2 linked regions of the Sporocytophaga myxococcoides genome follow. The protein of the gene in region 1 binds, or shares a complex with, the protein of each later gene. Links are inferred from orthologs where the notes say so. Each region holds a gene or a part of one and is shown in the gene's direction. Other genes may lie near its edges.

Evidence for each region.
Region 2: the proteins of carA (region 1) and carB are in contact, whole or in part, in a solved structure (PDB 1KEE), measured with the Escherichia coli proteins. The link is inferred for Sporocytophaga myxococcoides from one-to-one orthologs.

The regions. Positions count from the first base shown.
Region 1 is NZ_BBLT01000002.1:500,104-503,261, forward strand. The notes cover bases 1-2,825. They hold carA (glutamine-hydrolyzing carbamoyl-phosphate synthase small subunit), read left to right. Parts: upstream 1-775; coding sequence 776-1,876; downstream 1,877-2,825. Other genes in these bases: MYP_RS06515 (DNA-directed RNA polymerase subunit alpha), read left to right, coding at 1-157; rplQ (50S ribosomal protein L17), read left to right, coding at 163-690; eno (phosphopyruvate hydratase), read left to right, coding at 1,904-2,825. Outside these bases: more of eno, read left to right, coding at 2,826-3,158. UniProt on the Escherichia coli protein: Small subunit of the glutamine-dependent carbamoyl phosphate synthetase (CPSase).
Region 2 is NZ_BBLT01000011.1:195,532-199,263, reverse strand. What follows is about bases 67-3,465. They hold carB (carbamoyl-phosphate synthase large subunit), read left to right. Parts: upstream 67-451; coding sequence 452-3,265; downstream 3,266-3,465. Other genes in these bases: MYP_RS21545 (DUF4834 family protein), read left to right, coding at 3,277-3,465; MYP_RS21555 (ArnT family glycosyltransferase), read right to left, coding at 67-148. Also shown: more of MYP_RS21555, read right to left, coding at 1-66; more of MYP_RS21545, read left to right, coding at 3,466-3,534; MYP_RS21540 (class I fructose-bisphosphate aldolase), read left to right, coding at 3,703-3,732. UniProt on the Escherichia coli protein: Large subunit of the glutamine-dependent carbamoyl phosphate synthetase (CPSase).

The DNA.
Region 1 (3,158 bases):
TAAATCTCTAGGAGATTTAGCAGCTTTAGATATTTCAGATATGATGAAATTTAGAAATTTCGGTAAAAAATCATTAGCTGAATTAGAAGCTTTAATTGCCGATAAAAACCTAACATTTGGGATGGATTTGGCTAAGTATAAACTTGATGAAGATTAATTACAATGCGACACGGTAAAAAAGATAACCATTTGGGGAGAACCCATAGTCATAGAAAGGCTTTACTTTCAAATCTAGCCTCTTCTCTAATTATTAGTAAAAGAATTTCAACTACAGTTGCAAAAGCTAAAGCTTTGAGAAAGTATGTTGAGCCTCTAATTACAAAAGCAAAAGATGATACTACACATTCTAGAAGGGTTGTGTTTTCTTATCTTCAGAATAAAGATTCTGTAAGCACTTTATTCTCTGACGTAATTGAAAAGGTTTCAAATCGTCCAGGTGGATATACAAGAATCCTTCGTACTGGAAATAGATTAGGTGATAATGCAGAAATGTGTATCATTGAATTAGTTGATTTCAATGAACTTTACACTAAATCTTCTGCAAAAGAGGCTGGAAAAGCTAAAACTAGGAGAAGTAGAAAATCTTCTAAGGCTGGTGAAGCAGTTGTTGAAGCTAAATCTAAAGCTAAAGTTGAAAAATCTACTGAAAGTAAGTCAAGTGATAATACAGAAGCTAAAGACAGCGAATAATATAGCTATTTTAAAATAGTATAAATAAAAAAAGGATTTGACTTTTGTCAAATCCTTTTTTTATTTTGCGCAAATATATTCCTCAATGAAATACAACACTCGCAAGGAGGCCCTCCTTGTTCTTGAAGATGGCACTCTATATAAAGGCCTAGCCGTAGGTAAAATTGGTACAACCAGAGGCGAAATCTGTTTTAATACAGGAATGACAGGGTACCAGGAGATTTATACTGACCCCTCTTATTATGGTCAGATTATTGTGAATACTACTGCTCACATAGGAAATTATGGTGTTGTGAATGAAGAGCAAGAGTCTGATTCTGTGAAATTTAGTGGACTTGTCTGCAAAACTTTTTCAGATATTTACTCGCGAAAAAGTGGAGAAGGGACACTTCAGGAGTACTTTGTAAGAAACAATATTGTTGGTATAAGTGAGATAGACACCAGAGAGCTAGTAAGGCATATCCGAAGTAAGGGAGGGATGAATGCAATTATTTCTTCTGAAATACTTGATGCTGAACAACTACTTGCTGAGGTAAAGAATATTCCATCAATGAGTGGATTAGAATTGTCAAGTAAAGTAAGTACACCAAATGCATATTATGCGGGTGATGAAAATGCTTCCTTAAAAGTTGCAGTTCTCGATTTAGGGATTAAAAAAAGTATTTTAAATAATTTTACAAGTAGAGACGTATTTTGTAAGGTATTTCCTGCAACTACTTCTTTTGAGGAAATGCAAGAATGGGGACCTGATGGTTATTTTATATCAAATGGACCCGGTGATCCAGCTGCGACTATATATGCAATAGAAACTGTTAAGAAGATCTTGAATTTTGATTTACCTCTATTTGGTATTTGTCTAGGGCATCAGATTTTGGCTGAAGCTAATGGAATTCCTACTTACAAAATGCACCATGGCCATAGAGGATTAAATCATCCTGTTAAGAATCTACTTACTGGTAAAAGTGAGATTACTTCACAAAACCATGGATTTAGTGTAGATGCTGAAGCGGTTAAAACTAGTGAAACAGTTGAGGTTACTCATATCAATCTTAACGATAATACGGTAGAGGGGATTAGAATTAAAAATAAAAAGGCGTTTTCAGTTCAGTATCATCCTGAGTCGTCCCCAGGACCGCATGACTCCCATTACTTATTTGAGGAATTTATTTCATTACTTAGAAAATAAATTTTTAATTAAATTTTTAACAAAAAAATGAGCTTAATAGAACAAATCGTTGCCCGTCAAATATTTGACTCAAGAGGTAACCCTACTGTAGAAGTAGATGTAATTACAGAAAATGGGTTTCTTGGGCGTGCTGCCGTTCCTTCAGGAGCTTCAACAGGAAGTCATGAAGCTGTAGAATTGAGAGATGGTGATAAATCAAAGTACATGGGCAAAGGAGTCTTGAAGGCTGTTGCCAATGTAAATGATAAGATTGCTGCAGAGTTAGTTGGTGCTTCAGTTTTTGAGCAGAAACTAATTGATCAGATCATGATCGAGATGGATGGAACCCATAACAAAGGTAAGTTAGGTGCTAATGCAATACTTGGTGTTTCTCTTGCTGTCGCTAAAGCTGCAGCTCAAGAGGCTAGTATGCCACTTTATAGATATGTAGGTGGTGTAAATGCAGTAACATTGCCAGTTCCAATGATGAACATATTGAATGGTGGAAGTCATGCTGATAATTCTATTGATTTTCAGGAATTCATGATTGTTCCAGCAGGTGCAGCTTCGTTTACTGAAGCGATGAGAATGGGATCTGAAATTTTCCACAATCTGGCAAAAGTGTTGAAATCTAAAAAGATGTCAACCAATGTTGGTGATGAAGGAGGTTTTGCTCCTAATATTCCATCCAACGAAGAGGCTTTAAAGATCATTCTTCAGGCAATTGAAACTGCTGGTTACAGACCTGGAGAAGATGTGTTTATTGCACTTGATGCTGCTGCTTCTGAATTTTATGATGCTGAAACCAAAATGTATCATTTCAAAAAGTCTACAGGAGACAAATTATCATCTTCTGATATGGCCAATTTCTGGAATGACTGGGTTAATAAATACCCGATTGTTTCTATTGAAGATGGCATGGCAGAAGATGACTGGGCTGGCTGGAAGCAATTAACTGACCTTGCTGGTAAGAAAACTCAGTTGGTAGGAGATGACCTTTTTGTAACAAATGTTAAACGTTTACAAGAAGGAATTGATAAGGGGGTTGCTAATTCAATCCTGATTAAAGTAAATCAAATTGGTTCTCTTTCTGAGACTATCGATGCTGTAACTTTAGCTAAGAGAAATTCTTACTCAAGCATTATGTCACACAGATCTGGAGAAACTGAAGATAATACTATTGCAGATCTGGCAGTAGCTTTGAATACTGGTCAAATTAAAACAGGATCATCTTCTCGTTCTGATCGTATGGCTAAATACAATCAACTTCTTAGAATTGAAGAAGAGCTCGGAGAGATTGCTT
Region 2 (3,732 bases), on another replicon or contig:
GACTTCCATCAAAATAAGTAGTGATGAAGTTGCCATTTTGATACATTTCTATAGCATTTACAGCTAGCCTTGATTCATCCCAAAGATTTACCTCTATTGAAGTTATATGGTAAAGCGAAATCAATAATGTTAGTAATACTATGCTCACAAAAGCAGCCCTTTTACTAAAAAAAATATTTGAATACATCTGACTGAAATAATTTTACAACGAATCTACTGGTTTTAATTTTTCCTAAAAAACTAATTATGAAATATTTCTTCCAAATTAAAATATTCCAAGAACTCATTAAATATTCACATTTCTCTTACATTTTTTCACTTTAATTACTTTTTGCCCTACATTTGTAGGATTTTTGAAATTCCTACCTGGAATTTTCTTAATCCTTTGGAATCTTAAGTTCCTAATTTTGTGTCGGTTCAAAATATTTGATTATAAAAACGCCCATCATAAATGCCAAGAGACAATAGTATCAAGACCGTCTTGATCATAGGTAGCGGTCCAATCATTATCGGACAAGCCTGTGAGTTTGACTATTCCGGTTCCCAAGCCTCTAGATCCCTGAGAGAAGAAGGTATAGAAGTCGTACTCATTAATTCTAACCCGGCTACAATCATGACTGATAAGGTCACTGCAGACCATGTCTATCTAAAGCCGCTTGAGAAAAAATCTATTATTGAGATTTTAGAAAAACACAAAATTGATGCTGTGCTTCCAACAATGGGCGGACAAACTGCACTGAATCTGGCAATTGACTGTGACAAAGCAGGTATCTGGAAAAAATATAATGTAAAAATCATCGGGGTTGATATTAAAGCAATTGAGACGACTGAAGATAGAGAGAAGTTCAGGCTTAAAATGCTTGAACTTGGAGTTGGTGTTTGTAAAGGAGAAACAGCAACGTCCTTCCTTGAGGGAAAAGAAATCGCTCAGGAAATAGGATTTCCACTTGTCATCAGGCCTTCTTTTACGCTTGGTGGTACAGGCGGTGGATTCGTGAACAGACCAGAAGATTTTGATGAAGCGCTTACAAGAGGATTACATGCCTCTCCTATTCATGAGGTTCTTGTTGAACAAAGCATCATGGGCTGGAAAGAATACGAACTTGAGCTTTTGAGAGATAACCTGGGCAATGTAATTATCATCTGCTCTATCGAAAACTTTGACCCTATGGGTATTCACACCGGAGATTCTATCACTGTTGCTCCGGCAATGACCCTGGCTGATACCACCTACCAGCACCTTAGAGACCTTGCCATCAAAATGATGAACGGCATTGGCCAATTTGCCGGCGGATGTAATGTACAGTTCTCTGTTAATCCTGAAGACGAGTCAGTCATTGCCATTGAAATCAATCCAAGGGTTTCTCGTTCATCTGCTCTTGCTTCAAAAGCAACCGGTTATCCCATCGCTAAAATAGCTGCTAAGCTTGCAATAGGCTATAACCTTGATGAATTAAGTAACGCTATTACAAAAACTACAAGTGCATTTTTCGAACCTGCACTTGACTATGTAATTGTTAAAATACCTCGTTGGAACTTTGACAAATTCAAAGGAGCAGACAGGCACCTGGGCTTACAGATGAAGTCTGTTGGAGAAGCTATGGGTATCGGAAGAAACTTCCAGGAAGCACTTCAAAAGGCTTGTCAATCACTTGAGATAAAGAGAAACGGAATTGGAGCAGATGGTAAGGAACTAACAAAACAGGATCAAATTCTGGAAAGCCTTGAAAATCCAAGCTGGAATAGAATATTCCATGTGCGCGATGCATTTGCTATGGGAATTCCTTTTAAAACTATCCATAAGCTTACTAAAATAGATCCATGGTTCTTGAATCAGATTGAGGAGCTTGTGGTACTTGAAAAAGAGATCCAAAAACACACAATAGATAATATTTCAAAAGACCTGTTGTTTACTGCAAAGAAAAAAGGCTATGCAGACAGACAAATAGCACATCTTTTGAGGTGTCTTGAAAGTGAGGTACACAAAAAGAGAACTGATTACAATATTCAAAGAGTATTTAAAGTAGTAGATACCTGTGCTGCGGAATTTGAGGCGAAAACACCATACTACTATTCCACTTTTGAAGGAGAGAACGAATCTGTCCGTTCTGATAAGAAAAAGATCATTGTGCTTGGATCAGGACCAAACAGGATTGGACAAGGTATTGAATTTGACTACTCATGTGTTCATGGAATCCTTGCAGCCAAAGAAGCTGGTTTCGAAACTATCATGATCAACTGTAATCCTGAAACCGTTTCTACTGATTTTGACATAGCCGATAAACTATACTTTGAACCTGTTTTCTGGGAACACTTGTATGATATCATTCAGCATGAAAAGCCTGAAGGGGTAATAGTTCAGCTTGGAGGTCAGACTGCACTTAAGCTTGCGGAAAAACTGGAGCGTTACGGAATAAAAATCCTCGGAACAAACTATAAATCGCTTGATCTTGCTGAAGACAGAGGAAGCTTTTCAACTCTTCTGAAAGAAAACAATATTCCATACCCTAAATTTGGCGTTATTCAAACTGCTGATGATGCTATTGAATTAAGCAAAGAGCTGGGATTCCCGCTTCTTGTAAGACCTTCATATGTATTGGGTGGCCAAAGCATGAAGATCGTTATCAACGAGAAAGAATTGGAGCAGCATGTAGTGGACATACTGAGAGATATTCCGGAAAACAGAGTACTGCTTGATCATTTCCTTGAAAATGCTTTGGAAGCTGAAGCAGATGCAATATGTGATGGAGAAGATGTTTACATCATTGGAATAATGGAGCATATTGAACCTGCAGGTATTCACTCCGGAGATTCTCATTCTGTTCTGCCTCCTTTTAACCTAAGTGAAAATGTAATTAAGCAAATTGAGGATTATACCAAAAGAATTGCAATTGCTTTAAATACTGTAGGATTGATAAATATCCAGTTTGCTGTAAAAAATGAAGTAGTATACGTAATCGAGGCAAATCCAAGAGCTTCAAGGACTGTCCCTTTTATTTGCAAAGCTTATGACGAGCCATATGTAAATTATGCAGCAAAAGTAATGCTTGGTGTAAATAAGGTTAAAGACTTCAATTTTAATCCTAAAAAGCAGGGATATGCTATCAAAATACCTGTATTTTCATTCAACAAATTTCCTAATGTAAATAAGGAACTTGGTCCGGAAATGAAATCAACAGGCGAAGCAATCTACTTCATTGATGATTTGCAGGACGACTATTTCTTAAAACTTTACTCTGAAAGGAACTTATACCTCAGCAGGTAGTTTATAGATATATGTTTAAAGTCTTAATTTCAATATTTCTTATTTATCTGGCAATTAGATGGCTCACAAAGCCATTGTTAAGGTACGCTATTGAGCGAATGGTTAAAAAAATGGCTGAACAACAAGGTTTTACCACAAATAACCAGGAGCCGGTACGTCCCAGAAAAAAAGAAGGGACGATAGACATTGATTATGTTCCTAAAAATCAGAAGAAATCGGGAAGATCGCCTTCTGAGGGGGAATATGTAGACTATGAGGAAGTAAAGTAAAGCTATCCTTTTAAAAAAATACTCTGAAATCATTAAAACACCTGCCTGATAATCAACTGATTTTCAGTCAGGTGTTTGTAAATCGTCTAAATTTGGAGGATTTGAAAAAAAAGATATCTTTGCTTTTCTGTATTGGATAAAAAGTTTCTCATCACAATAGAAGAAGAAATGTCCTACAATAAGATATTAAGTCTGCTC